2 regions of the Neorhizobium sp. DAR64872/K0K18 genome follow, and region 1 is predicted to be linked to the other one. Evidence: riboswitches for the same ligand, from Rfam matches in the RefSeq annotation. Region 1 holds a riboswitch; the other holds the start of a gene.
What was found. A riboswitch is a leader RNA that binds a small molecule or an ion and turns the genes downstream of it on or off. The one in region 1 is predicted to bind cobalamin.

Region 1 (8,012 bases):
GGAAGCCGATTTTTGCGGCAAGGCGAAGCATCTCGAATACAAGGCCCGCGACCATCAGCCGGCGATGCTCTGCACGCTCGTGATGACCGACAATGTCGATGCGTCCGGTGTGGCCCGCTATCCGGTCGGCTCGCTGCCGGTGATGGATCCTGACACGGGCGAGGTTCTCATCGATGAGCTTGGACGGCGGTCCTATACGACGTCGATCGCCTACGGCCCGACGATCGGCAAGAACATCGCGCTCGCCTATCTGCCCTGGTCGCATTGCCAGGTCGGTCGCAAACTGACGGTGGATTATTTCAACGAGGCCTTCCCGGTGGAAGTCGCAGCGGTTGGTTACAAGCCGCTCTACGATCCTGAGAACCTCAAGCCGAGAAGCTGATTTCTTCGGATCCGACAAACAAAAAACGCTCCGCGGATGTCCACGGAGCGTTTTTTTATTGGCTGAGACTGGTCTTAGTACTGCGCAGTCGGGGATGAAGACCCCTGCTGGTTGCCGTTGAGGCCAGTTGCGACGACCGACACGCGGAACTTGCCGTCGAGGTTCTTGTCGAAGATCGCGCCGACGACGATGTCGGCCTCGGCTTCGACTTCGTCACGGATGCGGCTCGCAGCTTCATCGACTTCGAACAGTGTCATGTCGGTACCGCCTGAGATCGAGATGAGCACGCCCTTGGCGCCCTTCATCGAGATGTCGTCGAGCAGCGGATTGGCGATAGCGGCTTCGGCAGCGATCAGCGCGCGGCCATCGCCGGAGGCTTCGCCGGTTCCCATCATCGCACGACCCATGCCCTTCATCACCGATTTCACGTCGGCGAAGTCGAGGTTGATCAGGCCTTCCTTGACGATCAGGTCGGTGATGCAGCTGACGCCGGAAAACAGCACGCGGTCCGCGATCATAAACGCGTCGGCAAAGCTGGTCTTGGCGTCGGCAATGCGGAACAGGTTCTGGTTCGGAATGACGATGACGGTGTCGGCGGCCTCACGCAGGGCCTCGATGCCTTCGTTTGCCGTCTTCATGCGGCGATGCCCTTCGAACGAAAAGGGCTTGGTGACAACCGCAACCGTCAGGATGCCGGCAGAGCGCGCTGCGCGTGCAATCGCTGGCGCGGCACCGGTTCCGGTTCCACCACCCATGCCGGCGGTGACGAAACACATGTGCGAGCCGGCGAGATGATCCATGATCTCGTCGATCGATTCTTCGGCCGCCGCGCGGCCGATATCCGGCAGCGAGCCAGCACCGAGACCTTCGGTCACCTGCGCACCCAGCTGAATTCGGCGCGACGCCTTGGATGTTGCCAGAACCTGGGCATCCGTATTGGCGGCGATGAATTCCACGCCGTGGAGATTTTCCGTGATCATGTTGTTGATCGCGTTACCGCCACCGCCTCCGACACCGATCACGGTTATCTGCGGTTTCAATTCGGTCAAGCCGCTCTTAATATCCGTCATCTTCGTCTCCTTCAGCTCCTTCCGGTCGTCCCATACCAGAAGGACGGCGAATCGCCCCGCAGGCTATCTGTCCGCAAGGTCATAGACCAGAGCGCTGTCAGGCCAAAGAGGCAGGAGTAGGGTGAGGGCGATGTCATCGCAATTTAATGTACAGCATCCCTGAATTGAGCGCCTCACGAAGGTCGCGACCAATCCAAAATAGACCGTTGCGTAAATTGGTATGTTATACTATTACACTCGGCAACGACAGAGATCGCGCGGGGATCGCTCTGGACAAGCACCGGCGTGTTCCCTATCAGTTGGGGCGCTACGGTTCTGCAATCGCAGATGAAAAGGGAATGCGGTGAGGCTTTCGGGCCAAGTCCGCGACTGCCCTCGCAACTGTAAGCGGCGAGCCAGCCATCGATACCACTGATCATCCGATCGGGAAGGCGATGGAAGGCGTTCGAGCCGCAAGTCAGGAGACCTGCCGTGGCATGGACAACCAACACCGGACGAGGGGTTCCGGCAGGGAGATGATTATGACGCAAGCAATGCGCTCGTGCGCCATTTTGACGTCGAGCCGCGATGCGGCTTCAGGTCGTCCTGCCCTTTTTTCCGATCATTAAAGGACAGGACATGAAATCAGGGCTTATCGCCGCCTTAGTTGCGGCACTTCCCACATTCGCCTTTGCCGCACCGACCAGCTACCCGCTGACGATCGAGAATTGCGGTCGCTCCGTCACGTTCGAGAACGCGCCCCAGAAGATCGTTTCGATCGGTCAGGGCATGACCGAAGTGCTTTATTCGCTCGGGTTGGCCGACAAGGTGGCGGGCACTGCCGTCTGGGTCGGGCCGGTGCTTTCGCCCTATGCAGAGGTGGATGCGAAGATCAAACGGCTTGCCGACAACGACCCGAGCTTTGAATCGGTCGTCGGTCTCGAACCGGATCTGGTTGCTGCCGAGTTCGAGTGGCATGTCGGGCCGATGGGATCCGTCGGCAAGCGCGAGCAGTTTTCCGATCTCGGCATCAACACCTATGTCTCGCCCGCCGATTGCGTCGCCAAGACCAATGTCGATGGCGGGGACGGCGTTCGCAACGAACTGTTCAAGATGGACCTGATCTACCGCGAGATTACCGAGCTCTCGAAGATCTTCGACGTCGAGGACAAGGGCACGGCCCTGATCGCAGACCTGAAACAGCGCGAAGCCGCAGCCGTCGCATCGATCAAGGGCGTTGAGCTAAAGAACCTGCCGATCGTCTTCTGGTATTCCAGCAAAGAGACCAAGGGCGACGCCTTTATCGCGGGCAAGAACAGCGCACCGGCTTATATCCTTGAGACGATCGGCGCCCGCAATGTGGTGACGACGGAAGAAGAATGGCCGCTGGTCGGCTGGGAAACGATTGCTGAGGCCAACCCCTCCGTCATCGTCGTAGCCACCATGGACCGTCGCCGCTATGCCGCGGATGATCCTGCCGTGAAGATCAAGTTCCTCGAGACTGATCCCGTCGTCAGCCAGCTGGATGCGGTGAGAAAGAAGCGTTTCGTGATGATGGACGCCCAGTCGATGAACCCGACGATCCGCACGATCGAGGGCATCGAGACGCTCGCCCGGGGCATCCAGTCCTTCGGCCTTGCGAATTAGGGTGCGGCGGGAGATGATATCTTTCCCTGTTTCCGCCATCGTCGATGAGGCGAATTTGCCCGACCTGCCCAGGCGCCCCAAGTGACGCGATCCCGTATCGGACGTTGGGCGCTAGGTGCCGCAGGCGTGTTCCTGGTGCTCTTAGCGCTCCTCGTCGCCATCGTTGCCGGGGTGGCGATCGGTGAGATGACCATTCCCATGGAGACGACGATTGCGGCGGTGACGAACCGGCTCGGCTTTACGGCCGTGGCCTTGCCGCGCATCCAGGAAGCGGTGATCTGGGATTATCGCCTGTCGCGGTCGCTGGTCGCGGCATTCTGCGGCGCCGGACTGGCGCTATCGGGGGCGATTCTGCAGTCTCTGCTGCGGAACTCGCTGGCCGAACCCTATGTTCTCGGGATTTCGGCGGGAGCCTCGACCGGTGCGGTCAGCGTCATGCTGCTCGGGTTCGGGGCGGGCGCGATCTCGCTTTCGGCCGGTGCCTTTGCCGGCGCGCTGATAGCCTTTGTCTTCGTGGTGATGTTGTCGAGCGGACGGCAGACGGCGGACCGGACGATTCTTGCGGGCGTTGCCGCCTCGCAATTGTTCAATGCGCTGACCTCCTACATCGTCTCGACGTCTGCCAATGCCGAACAGGCGCGCAGCGTGATGTTCTGGCTACTCGGCAGCCTTGCCGGCGTCCGCTGGCCGGAGGTGACGCTCGCCGCATCGGTGGTGACCGTCGGGCTCATCGTCTGCATCTGGCATGCGCGGGCGCTCGATGCGTTTACCTTCGGCGAGGATGCGGCGCGGTCGCTCGGCATCGCGGTGCGGCGGGTCCGCGTGGTGCTGCTGCTTGTCACGGCGCTGATGACGGCGACGATCGTCAGCATGGTGGGTGCGATCGGCTTTGTCGGGCTGGTCATTCCGCATGCGGCCCGGTTCATCGTCGGTCCCGGCCATATCCGGCTTTTGCCTGCCTGTGCGCTGATCGGGGCGCTGTTCATGGTGCTCGCCGATATCGTGTCGCGCATCGTTATCGCACCGCAAATCCTGCCGATCGGGGTGGTGACGGCGCTGGTCGGCGTTCCCTTCTTCTGCGTCATTCTCTACCGGGCGAGGAGGGTCGCATGACAACCGATACCGTCTCCGGCCCGGTTTTGGCCGCCAGTGGGGTTCGCTGGCTCGCCGGGCGCAAGGTGATCGTCGATGGCGTCACCGTGTCGGTCGATGAGGGCCGGACGCTCGGGCTGATCGGACCCAACGGTTCCGGCAAGTCGTCGCTGATCCGGCTGCTTGCGGGTCTCAGGCCACCCGCCGCCGGCAATGTCACGCTGGATGGAAAGCCGATGAGCGGTTTCGCGCGGCGGGAGCTCGCGCGCCGGGTTTCGGTGGTCGAACAGCATTCGGCAACCGAGGCGAATGTCACGGTCATCGATGTCGTCCGGCTTGGACGCACGCCATACCGGTCGGCTCTGTCGCCGTGGACGCAGGAGGACGACCGGATCGTGACCGAAGCGCTCATCCGCGTCGGGCTGGATGATCGCCGCGGGCAGTTCTGGCATACGCTGTCGGGGGGAGAGCGTCAGCGCGTGCAGCTGGCCCGGGCGCTCGCACAGTCGCCTTCGGTGCTGATCCTCGACGAACCGACCAACCATCTCGATATCCAGCACCAGATCGACATTCTGAGGCTGGTCTCCGAGCTACCGCTGACGACGGTCGTTGCGATCCACGATCTCAACCTCGCCGCCCGGTTCTGCGATGTGATTGCCGTGCTTTCGGAGGGACGTCTGGTCGCCTGCGGTCCGCCTACCGATATTCTGACCGAGCAGATGATCGCCCATGTGTTCGGCGTTGCAGCCCATGTCGCGACCTCGCCACATCACGGCCGGCTGCATATCCAGTTCCTGATGTGAACCGGTCTAGGCGGCGGCGATCTGCAGCAGGTTGCGCAAGAGCATCGCACGGGTGAGCGCGCCGACCGAACCCTGCGGCGGCGTTACCCAGCCTGCGACATCAGCGACATCGGCGGCCACATCCGAGATCATCGAGCCGTCAGTGCCGTAGCTGATGCCGACGCCGACGACGGCGGCACCGGGCTTGACCATGTCTGCGGTGACGAAACCGGGTTGGCCAAGGGCGGCGATGACGATATCGGCGCGCCTGACGTCCTCGGCGATATCCCGCGAGCCGCTATGCAGCAGGGTCACCGTCGCATCGATTCCCTTGGCCGAGAGGAGCATGGCGAGCGGGCGCCCGACGAGCTGGCCGCGGCCGATGATGGCCACCCGGCGGCCGGCAAGCGGAACGGCATTGCCCTGCAAAAGCGCGAGGATGGCGGCTGGCGTGCAGGGCAGGAGGCCCGGCTTTCCCGCCAGAAGGAGGCCGAGGTTTTGCGGATGCAGGCCGTCGATATCCTTGGCCGGCGACACGGCGGTCATCACCTTCGTCTCGTCGATGTCAGGCGGCAGCGGCAGTTGCACCATCTGCCCGTAAATGGCGGGGTCGGCATTGACGGCGGCAATCCGTTCGAGCAGGGCTTCGGTGGTCGTATCCGAGGGAAGGCGCAGGTCGATCGCTTCGATACCGACCTCGACGCAGTCGGCATGCTTGCGGCCGATATAGGTGGCGCTGGCCGGATCGTCTCCCACCAGCACCGTCACCATCTTCGGCGCAATGCCGCGCGCGCGGAGACCGGCAACCTCGGCTGCCATCTCGCGCCTCAGCCGGGCGGCGAGGGCTTCGCCGTCCAGCAGTGTTGCGGGCGTTCTTGGCGTGGTCACGCTCATTTCAGCCCGATCGAGGGATCGATGAAGCGGTTGGTGACGACCTGATCCGGCTTCACATCCGGATCGGCGCGCTCGTCGAAGCGCGGCTTCACTAGTTTGAGCATCTCGGCGACGCGGTCCATGTCGAAATCGCCGATCGTCGCGTTGGGGCCGTTGCCGATAATGCCGGTGTCGACCATCGTCTTTGCGGCATAGGCCATCAGTTCCGGCGCGGTCTTCCACCAGCTTGCCGCGTGCCCGGCAGTGTTGAAGTCGACGATCACCTTGTTCGCCTCGGCCGGATCCTTGGCATAGTCGGCGGTCGCCTGCTGCAGAAGCGGAACGAGCTTTGCCAGGCACGGCGCCAGCTCTTCCATCCTCGCTGTCGCGACGGACAGCATGCCGGTGTAGTTGCGATAGCCGAGGTCGTTGATGTTGAGGTAGCCGATCGGCTTGCCCCAGTTGTTGCCGTGCTCGAACTTGTAGACTTCGCTGGTGACAAAGCCCTGGTTCAGCCATGTGCCGTTGTTGGTGACGAAATTCTCGCCGTCACCGCGATAGCCCTCGACGAACACGTCTGCGGGAATGCCCTGCTCGACGAGATAGAGACCGAAGGTGCGCTTAGTGGTCGAGACGTAGATCTTGCCCTTGCCGCTTTCCGAGAAGGTCTTGAGATCGGCGATCGACTTGAAGCCGTCAGGATAGGTAGCCTTGTCCCACAGGAGAACCGTCGGGGCGATGTCGAGCGGTGCCATGACGCCGACGACGGGGAAGCGCTTAGAGAAGATGAAGGCGTTGTCCAGTTCCTGATAGCCGAGATGCGGTGTGACGCCGGCCTTGGAATTGCCCATGTAGAGCGCCGAATAGGCGGTCTCGCCATCGCCCATGCCAAGCCCGCCGCCACCTTCGAGGATGGTGAGCTCGATGCCGGTCGAGCCGAGCGGGCCGGTATATTGTCCCGACGTCATCTCTCCGCCCGAGCCGATCAGCTGATAGAGGGGACCTTGCTCGGCCTGGGCCAGCCAGTCCTTCTGGATGATGAACGGGCTGGGGCAGACATCGGCGAGCGGCGTCGTGTAGCGGGTCTTGGCGAACTCGCCGGCAGTCGCACTGTTTGCTGTAGACAAAGCCGTTGCGAACGTGGCGATCGCCACGGCGGTGGTCAGTCTGGCAGTCAGCTTTTTTGTCATTTTCGTTCCCCTGATTGCTTTTTTTCTAGGTCATTTCAGCGGCGGTGTCAGCGTTGCCTGTCGCTCGATTCGTGCCAATGCGCAAACAGCCGGTTCCCGAGCCAGTTGAAGGTCAGGTAGACGGTGATCGACAGGGCAGAGGCGACGATCAGCGCGGCATACATCTGCTCGTATTTGAAATCGATCTTGGCGTTCATCAGCAGCTGGCCGAGGCCTCCCTTGCCGGACAGGAAGAACAGTTCCGAAACGATCGCGGCGATGACGGCGAGACTGCCGGAAATCCGCAGGCCCGCAAACAGCGTCGGCGCGGCAGACGGCAGCGCGGCCTTGCGCAGCATCACCCACCACGAGGCATTCTGCAGCTTGAACAATTCGAGAATATTGCGGTCGACACTTTTGAGGCCAAGCAGCAGCGTCGTCGGAATGGCGAAGAAGGTAAACAGCGCGACGATCAGCACCTTGGGCAGAAAGCCGAAGCCGAGCGCGCTCTGAATCAGCGGGATGATCGCCATGATCGGGATCGACTGCAGCGCCACGAGATAGGGGAAGACCGCCTTTTCCAGCGCATAGACGCGGAACATGACGATGCCGAGCATGATGCCGACGGGGATCGAGACGGCGAGCCCCGTGATGGCGATCGAGATGGTCGTCAGCGCCCGCACGAGCAGTTCGCTGCGGAAGCTCGCAATGCCAAATGCCTGGTTCCACAGGCCCTCCGCACTCGGCATCAGGAACTGGCGATGCGCCGGAAGGTCAGCACGTATCAGGGCGTAGGCTGCGACGATCAGGATGCCGAGGATGAGAGGCGGTGCGAAGCTTAAGACGAGGCGGCGGCCGACGCTTGGTGCCGGTGCAAGCGGGACGGGGCTGTAGCGCTCGACCTGCGCCTTCAGCGGCGTCGATTTGTAAGCGGCGACAATAGGATCCGACATGGCGCTCAGGCCTCTATGGCATGGCGAAGGGCACGCGATACCGCTCCGCACAGTTTCGAGAATTC
Region 2 (8,012 bases), 900 kb from region 1:
GCGTTCGGCTGGGCCGCGGCCCGGTTCGATGACCTGATCAATCTGCCGGCCTCGCGACTGACGGCCGCGCTGTTCGTCGTGGCCGCTGTCTTCGTCAAGGACGCCTCGCCCCGCGATGCCATGCGTGCAATCCGCCGTGACGCGAAACACCATCGTTCGCCGAACGCCGGCTGGCCGGAAGCGGCGATGGCGGGTGCGCTTGGCATCGCGCTCGCTGGTCCCCGAAGTTATGGCGGCCAGATGATCGAAGCCCGCTACATGGGCGATGGCAACCGGACCAATCTGAATTTCGACGACATCACCCGCGCCCTCAAGCTCGCGCGCGTGGCGGATGCGCTGCTGATCAGCCTGTTCGGCATCCTGGCGCTGCTCATCTGGCAATTTTGAGCAGTCCGTCGATATCGAGATGCTGCTCCATATGCGCGGCAAGGCGATCGAGAATGGCATCGACATTCGCCTCGTAATTCAAGCCCGACACTGTGCCGCCGAGACGCGACAGCCAGGCTGAACGCTGCCGGTCGTCGCAAAACAATCCGTGCACATAGGTGCCGACCACCCTGCCATCCCGAGACGACGCACCTTCCGGATTGCCGCCAATGCTCGAAAACGGACGTGAACAGTCGAAGCCAGTGGTATGACCCGTATGCATTTCGTAGCCGGCGAAGGATATTCCGTCTGCGCTGACGCCTGTTACCGCCTCCAGCCGCTTCGACGCCGACAGAACGGTTTCGACATCGAGAAGCCCCAGCCCCTCCGCCGAACCGGGAGGACCTTCCGATCCCTCTGGATCCGATATCCGTCTGCCGAGCATCTGATACCCGCCGCAGAGGCCGAGCACCCGCCCGCCGCGCCTGTAATGAGCTGCGATATCGGTATCGAAGCCCGCTTCCCGGAGCGCCGCCAGATCGGTGATCGTCGCCTTCGAGCCGACCAGCAGCACGAGATCGCAGTCTCCAGGGATAGCCTCGCCGCGCCTGACACGGATGAGTTCGACATCCGGCTCCGCTTCCAGCGGATCGAGATCGTCGAAATTGGAAATATGCGGCAGGATCGGCACTGCGATGCGCAGTTTCGCGTCGGGCTTGCGCGCAAACGACTGGGTAAGGCCGAGCGCATCTTCTGCCGGCAGAAGTGCTGCATCGGCGAAATGCGGCAACAGTCCGATCGATTGCCAGCCGGTAAACGAACCGATCATCCGCATGCCCTCGGCAAACAAGGCGGGATCGCCGCGAAAACGGTTGACGATAAAGCCGTGGATCATGTCAGCATCCTCAGCATCGATGACGAGTTTGGTGCCGGCGAGGCTCGCAATCACGCCGCCCCGGTCGATATCGCCGATCAGAACCACCGGGACATCGGCAGCGCGGGCAAAACCCATATTGGCAATGTCGTTCTGGCGAAGGTTGATTTCGGACGCGCTGCCGGCCCCCTCGACGAGGACGAGGTCTGCCCGGGCTTTGAGGATCTCGAAGCTTTCAAGCACCCGCGAAAGCAGTCTCGGCTTCAGAAGCTGGTATTCGGCCGCCTTGGCATTGCCCTCGACCCTGCCCTGCACCACCACCTGGGCGCCGACTTCGCTTTGGGGCTTCAACAGAACCGGGTTCATATGGACGCTGAGCGGCACGCTGGCCGCCCTCGCCTGCAGGGCTTGCGCCCGGCCGATCTCGCCGCCATCGGCAGTGACCGCAGCATTGTTGGACATGTTCTGCGGCTTGAAGGGCAGGACACTCAAGCCCCGCAGCGTGAAGACGCGGGCAAGCCCGGCAACGACCAGCGACTTGCCCACATCCGAGCCTGTCCCCTGAAACATGAGAGCGCGCGCCACCACCCGTCAGAACTCGATGCCGGCCTGGGCTTTGACGCCGGCCTTGAAGTGATGCTTGACGAGCGTCATCTCGGTCACCAGATCCGCCGCCTCGATCAGAGCCGGTTTTGCATTACGGCCGGTGACGACCACGTGCAGATCCGCCGGGCGCGCCTGTAACTGGGCAACGACCGTTTCGAGATCGAGATAATCGTAACGCAACGCGATATTGAGTTCGTCGAGAATGACGAGGCCGATCGTTTCATCCGCCATCAGTTCGAGTGCCATGCCCCAGGCCTTCTCGGCAGCGGCGATGTCGCGTTTGAGATCCTGAGTTTCCCAGGTAAAGCCCTCGCCCATCGTGTGCCAGGCAATGCGGTCACCGAACACAGCAAGCGCCGGCTGCTCGCCGGTTGACCATGCGCCCTTGATGAACTGCACGATGCCGACGCGGCGGTTGTGGCCGAGCGTCCGCAAGGCCAGCCCGAAGGCCGCCGTAGACTTGCCCTTGCCGGAGCCGGTATGAACCATGAGGAGCCCCTTCTCGACGGTCTTCTCCGCGACTTCGGCATCCTGAACCGCCTTGCGGTTTTCCATCTTGGCGCGGTGGCGCTGCTCGGTGGTCTGATCGATTTCCTTCAACGGACTGCAAGCTCCTTGGACGTGGTCGAAATTTCCTCACCAGCACGAAAACGCTCGCGAATGACGCCGGAAAGCGCTCCGAGAACGGCCCAGAAGACGAGGTTCGTCGCGTAGACGGCATTGACGAACCGCGCATGCAGTTCGATCGGCACCGCGGTGTCATGGGTCGGCGGCAACGGTGCACCGATGATGTGCGGAGCAACCAGCAGGACGACCGCCAGAGCCGCAAGAAGGGCGGAACGGGTATAGGCAAGCAGCCCGAGGGCCAGGGCGGTGCAGACTGCCGTCGCGATCCACCAGAGCTGCCGCGGTCCGAGTTCGGCGACGGGCATGCCCGGGAGTTCCGGCGGCAGGCCGAGGCCGGGTGCAAGGCTGACGGTGAGGAAGCCGGCAATGCCGAACATCAACCCGCCGCGCCATCCGCCAAACCCGCCGAGTGCTTCGGCAATGGCGATGGCAACCAGCGCAAAACCGATGGCCGACAGTGCATTGGCGGCAGCCGTGTAGGCAAAGCGCTCGAGCCCGTCGGCCGGCGCCCATGCCTCTTCGGCATGTTGATGCTCAGTGGAGGCAGGGGCTGCAGTGCCTGCCGCCGGAGCAGCAGCATGGCTATGCCCGGCGGCGCTGCCGGCGTGTTCATAGGTCTCTGCCGCGATGATAAGCGGCACGACCGAAAAGCTTTGCATCACGGTCATCAGGAGCCCGGACAAAAGCCCGGCGATCACCGCCGTGAGGACGATGTTACGAAACAGCGACATTGGGGAAATTCCTCTTAGTGGCAGGGAAAGGCCAGCGAGTGGCGCGTATCGTGGGCTGCGTTGTGCACGGCCTCGATATGCGAAAAGCCGACAAAGCCGACGATGAACAGGCCGAGTATGGCCGTCATGCCAAGAGGAATGATTTTCGATGCGGAAACGCTGGCTGCACCGGCAGCAGAGTTCGTAACCATGGACGTCGTCTTTCTGCCCTCCACCCGAGGACTTTCACTGTGCCTATCGTCTCCGGCAGGTCTCCTGGCTCGCGGATCGAACGCCTCTGACCCGCCTTCCCGGATGTCTCCAGTGGCATGTTGAGCAGAGACTTTCCGCTTACAGTTGCGGGGGCAGCCGCGGGTTTGACGCCAAGATGTCGTCGCACCGCATTCCCTTCGATGAGCCCTCTCGGGCACCAAAGACGTGATCACTATAGACGGTTTCCCCATACGGGCAATCGCCTTTGCGACATTGACACTGCCCTGCGACAAGGCTTAGGTGACTGCGATACGGTCCCTTGCCGGCAACGGTAGGGGCTAAGAGAGAATGCGGTGCGAGCCCGGGATCATCTTGAGATTCCATGGTTCAATGCCGCGGCTGCCCCCGCAACTGTAAGCGGCGAGCCATCCTGCCACTATGGCCACGGGAGAAATCCGGGAAGGCAGGCGGATGGTGACGACCCGCGAGCCAGGAGACCTGCCGTTCGAAAACGTGCCTTTCCGGGCGGGGTGCTCCGGTAAAGCTTCTTTCACTCTGCAGGATTGGCTTGCCTTCCTGTCGTGCACCCCGATGTTATTGGCTTGGGCGGTAGTGCGACACGATGGTGATTGACGAACGAAAAGACGAGCGCGACGCGTCCGCAGACGGCCTTGCCGGCGAGCCGGATGTGACGATTTTCGTCTGCACCAATTGTCGCGAGGCTTCCGATAGCGAAGCGCGCCCGGGCATCGGCCTGATGGCGGCACTTCGCGAGGCGGCCGCCGGCAAACCGCTCTCCATCAAACCCGTCACCTGCCTTGCCAACTGCGAAAAAGGCCCAAGTGCTGCCTTCAACCATCGCTCCGGCTGGTCCTATGTCTTTGGTCATCTGTCGCTCGACACGGTCGAGGATATCTTGGTCGGCGCGATGATGCTGGCTGACGACGAGCGCGGTCTACTTCCCCTTCGCGGCCGCCCCATGTGCCTTCGCGGCAAGGGCATGACGGCCCGCATTCCACCATTCCAGCACCACGAGGACATGCCTTCATGAGCGTTTCATTCGACCGCGTTCCCTGCACCGTGATCACCGGGTTTCTCGGTGCCGGCAAGACGACGCTGATCCGTCACCTGATCGAAAACCTCAAGGGCAAGCGGCTCGCGATCATCGTCAACGAGTTCGGCGATGTCGGCATCGATGGCGACGTGCTGAAGGGCTGCGGCATCGAAAGCTGCCCTGACGACAACATTATCGAACTTGCCAACGGCTGCATCTGCTGCACCGTCGCCGACGACTTCGTTCCGGCGATCGACCAGATCCTGGCCCGCGAACCGCGCGTCGATCATATCCTGATAGAAACCTCCGGCCTTGCCCTGCCGAAGCCGCTCGTCCAGGCGTTTCAGTGGCCGGATGTGAAGGCCCGCGTGACGGTGGATGCCGTCATTGCCGTGGTGGACGGTCTGGCGCTTGCGCAAGGTCGCGTGGCCGACGATCACGAAGCGCTCGAAGCGCAGCGCAGCGAGGACAGCTCGATCGATCACGACGACCCGGTCGAGGAAGTGTTCGAGGACCAGATCGCCTGCGCCGACATGATCGTGCTGACCAAGACCGACCTTCTCGACCAGGCGTCGCTTGCCGCCGCCAAGGGCCGCGTCCAGGCGCATCTGCCGCGCGCGGTGAAGATCGTGCCGGCCGCAAACGGCGCCGTCGATCCGAGCGTGCTGATCGGTCTCGGCCTTGCCGTCGAGGACGATATTGAAAACCGCAAGACCCATCATGACGACGAGCTGGATCACGATCACGACGATTTCGACAGTTTCGTCATCGATATTCCAGCCGTTGCCGATGCGGACGAACTCGCTGCCCGCATTTCCGCCACGGCAGAAGCGGAAAACGTGCTGCGCATCAAGGGTTTTGTCGACGTTGCCAACAAGCCTATGCGTCTTCAGGTCCAGGCGGTCGGTTCGCGCGTGAATCATTACTTTGACCGCGCCTGGGGCCCCGGCGAGACCCGCCAGAGCCGCCTCGTCGTGATCGGTGAAAAGGGGATGGACCGGGCGGCGATCGAAAAGATGCTGGCAGCATAAGAGGGCTGTAGAAGGAAAAGGATGCATATTCTCGCCACCACCTCGTCGTCGCTCGACGACCTGATCGAGCCGGTCGACCTTAACCAGTCGCCGGCGGATGTGGTGGTGCTGTCTTTTTCCGGCAGTGACCTGAACGGCATTGCAGCGGGTTGGAGCGATGGCAAGGCGAGCCTCTGCCTCACCAATATCTCCGACCTGCGCCATCCGATGTCCGTCGATCTGTGGCTCGAAAAGACCGCCGCCCACGCGCGCTTTATCCTGGTGCGCATTCTCGGCGGCTATGATCGCTGGGCCTATGGCGCCGATCAGCTGTCGCGACTGGCGAAGCGCAAGAAGATCCCGCTCGCGATGCTGCCAGGGGAATGCAGCATCAGCGACGACCGCCTGGCCGCTGCCTCGACAGTGCCCGATGCGACGCTGACGGACGTTCTTGCCTTCTTCCGCGAAGGCGGGCCGGACAATATGCAGCGTCTGGCGCGTCGGCTGGATGCGCTGGCAAACGACGATACGCAAAGCTTGCCGACCGCGACGCCGATGCCGAAGCGGGGTTTCTACAAGCCCGGCCACGGCATCTCGACCGCCGATGAGCTTACTGCTGGCTTCCCGCCCGATGCGCAGCGGCTGCCGATTCTGTTCTATCGCTCCACGTTGCTTGCCAATGATGCGGCCCCGATCGACGCGATGTATGAGGCACTGGCCGCCCGCGGGTTCGCACCGATGCCGATGTTCGTCGGCGGCCTGAAGGATGCGGAAACCATCGGCTTTGTCGAACAGGCGATCGCAGAGCTCGATCCGGCCGCCATTCTCACCACGACAGCCTTTGCAAGTGCGACCGATGACAACGGCGATACGATCTTCGACCGCTCAAGGGTTCCCGTCTTCCAGCTGGTGACCGCAACGACACGGCGCGACGGTTGGATGGAAGGCCGCCGCGGCCTCAACCCTTCCGATCTCGCCATGCATGTGGTGCTGCCGGAACTGGACGGCCGCATTCTTGCCGGCGCGATCTCGTTCAAGGCGGGCGACAAGACGGCCGATCTCGTCAACCGGCCCGAACCGGACCGTATCGAACACGTCGCAGACCGGATCGCCGCCTTCCTGGCCATGAAGACCGTTTCGAGGGCCGAGCGGAAGCTCGTCATCCTGATGCCGGATTATCCGAGTGCGCCGGGCCGCACCGGTTATGCCGTCGGTCTCGATGTGCCGCAAAGCGTTCTGACGATCCTCAGCACGCTATCGACAGCCGGCTATTCGATTTCGGATATCCCGCAAACCCCGCGCGCGCTTCTGGATCTCCTGGCCGAAAGAACGGCGCAATTTCCGCTTGCAACCTACAGCCCTTCAGCTGGCATCGATGCCGCCTGGGGCGAACCCGCGATGGACGCGGATCTCGAAGACGGCGCCTATCGTTTCCGCGCCGCGCAGTTCGGCAATGTCACGGTGGCGCTTGCCCCGGACCGTGGCCGCGATGCCGACCGGCGCACTGACTATCACAGCCCGGACCTGCCGCCGCGCCACGCCCTCAACGCCTTCGGTCAATGGATGCGCAGTGCCGTGGGTGCCCATGCGATCGTTCATGTCGGCGCCCATGGCACGCTGGAATGGCTGCCTGGGAAAACCGTGGCGCTGTCAAAAGACTGCTTCCCGGAACTTGTGACCGGCGGCCTGCCGGTCATCTATCCCTTCATCGTGTCCAATCCCGGCGAGGCGGCGGTTGCCAAGCGGCGCATTTCCGCAGTTACCATCGGCCACCTGCCGCCGGTTCTGACAGGCGCAGGCCTTTCGGACGAGCAGACGAAACTCGAGCTGCTGGTCGACGAATACGCGCAGGCGGACGGGCTGGACAAGCGCCGACGCGACCGGCTGGCAAAACTGATCGTCGAGACCGCCGGCGACTGCGGACTGGCATCCGAGGCCGGGATCACAGGCGACGACGACCCCGACACAGCACTCAGCCGCATCGATGCGTTTCTCTGCGACCTCAAGGACTTCGCCATCAAGGACGGCCAGCACGTGTTCGGTGAAATCGCAGCCGGTGACGAGGATCCGCTGCGGATCACCAGTGCCGGCACCGAAATGCAGGCGCTGCTCGATGCGCTTGATGGCCGGCATATCCGCCCCGGCCCGTCGGGCGCACCCGCCCGTGGACGCCGCGACGTGATGCCGACCGGCCGCAATCTCTACGCCAGCGATCCGCGCACCCTGCCGACCCCGACCGCCTTCGAACTCGGCAAGCGCGCCGCCGACGAGATATTGCGCCGATACCTGCAGGACCATGGCGACTGGCCGAAAAGCCTCGTCTTCGACCTCTGGGGCAGCGCTTCGCTTCGAAGCGGCGGCGAGGAAGTGGCGCAGGTCCTGGCCTTGATGGGTGCCAGACCCGTGCAGGACGCCGCGACTGGCCGTGTCACCGGTATCGAGGTTTTGGCACCGGCCACGCTTGGACGCCCGCGCATCGACGTGAGCCTTCGGATTTCAGGCCTGTTCCGCGACATGTTTCCGGCACTGATCGCGCTTCTCGATGCCGCCAT

Region 2: it holds a riboswitch for cobalamin, as region 1 does, so the genes downstream of both, ACQY1P_RS21835 (CbtB domain-containing protein) here and ACQY1P_RS17600 (ABC transporter substrate-binding protein) in region 1, are expected to answer to the same signal.

The regions. Positions count from the first base shown of each region.
Region 1 covers NZ_CP191446.1:2,459,266-2,467,277, reverse strand. The annotation lists gene ACQY1P_RS17610 (GcvT family protein) at 1-382, shown strand, start outside; gene ftsZ (cell division protein FtsZ) at 457-1,452, opposite strand; cobalamin riboswitch at 1,746-1,940, shown strand; gene ACQY1P_RS17600 (ABC transporter substrate-binding protein) at 2,071-3,078, shown strand; gene ACQY1P_RS17595 (FecCD family ABC transporter permease) at 3,160-4,191, shown strand; gene ACQY1P_RS17590 (ABC transporter ATP-binding protein) at 4,188-4,973, shown strand; gene ACQY1P_RS17585 (bifunctional 5,10-methylenetetrahydrofolate dehydrogenase/5,10-methenyltetrahydrofolate cyclohydrolase) at 4,980-5,840, opposite strand; gene ACQY1P_RS17580 (hypothetical protein) at 5,843-7,015, opposite strand; gene ACQY1P_RS17575 (ABC transporter permease) at 7,063-7,947, opposite strand; gene ACQY1P_RS17570 (ABC transporter ATP-binding protein) at 7,953-8,012, opposite strand, start outside.
Region 2 covers NZ_CP191446.1:3,359,416-3,367,427, forward strand. The annotation lists gene cbiB (adenosylcobinamide-phosphate synthase CbiB) at 1-387, shown strand, start outside; gene ACQY1P_RS21820 (cobyric acid synthase) at 371-1,828, opposite strand; gene cobO (cob(I)yrinic acid a,c-diamide adenosyltransferase) at 1,832-2,446, opposite strand; gene ACQY1P_RS21830 (CbtA family protein) at 2,443-3,204, opposite strand; gene ACQY1P_RS21835 (CbtB domain-containing protein) at 3,219-3,395, opposite strand; cobalamin riboswitch at 3,433-3,633, opposite strand; cobalamin riboswitch at 3,691-3,916, shown strand; gene ACQY1P_RS21840 (DUF1636 family protein) at 4,019-4,447, shown strand; gene cobW (cobalamin biosynthesis protein CobW) at 4,444-5,481, shown strand; gene cobN (cobaltochelatase subunit CobN) at 5,503-8,012, shown strand, end outside.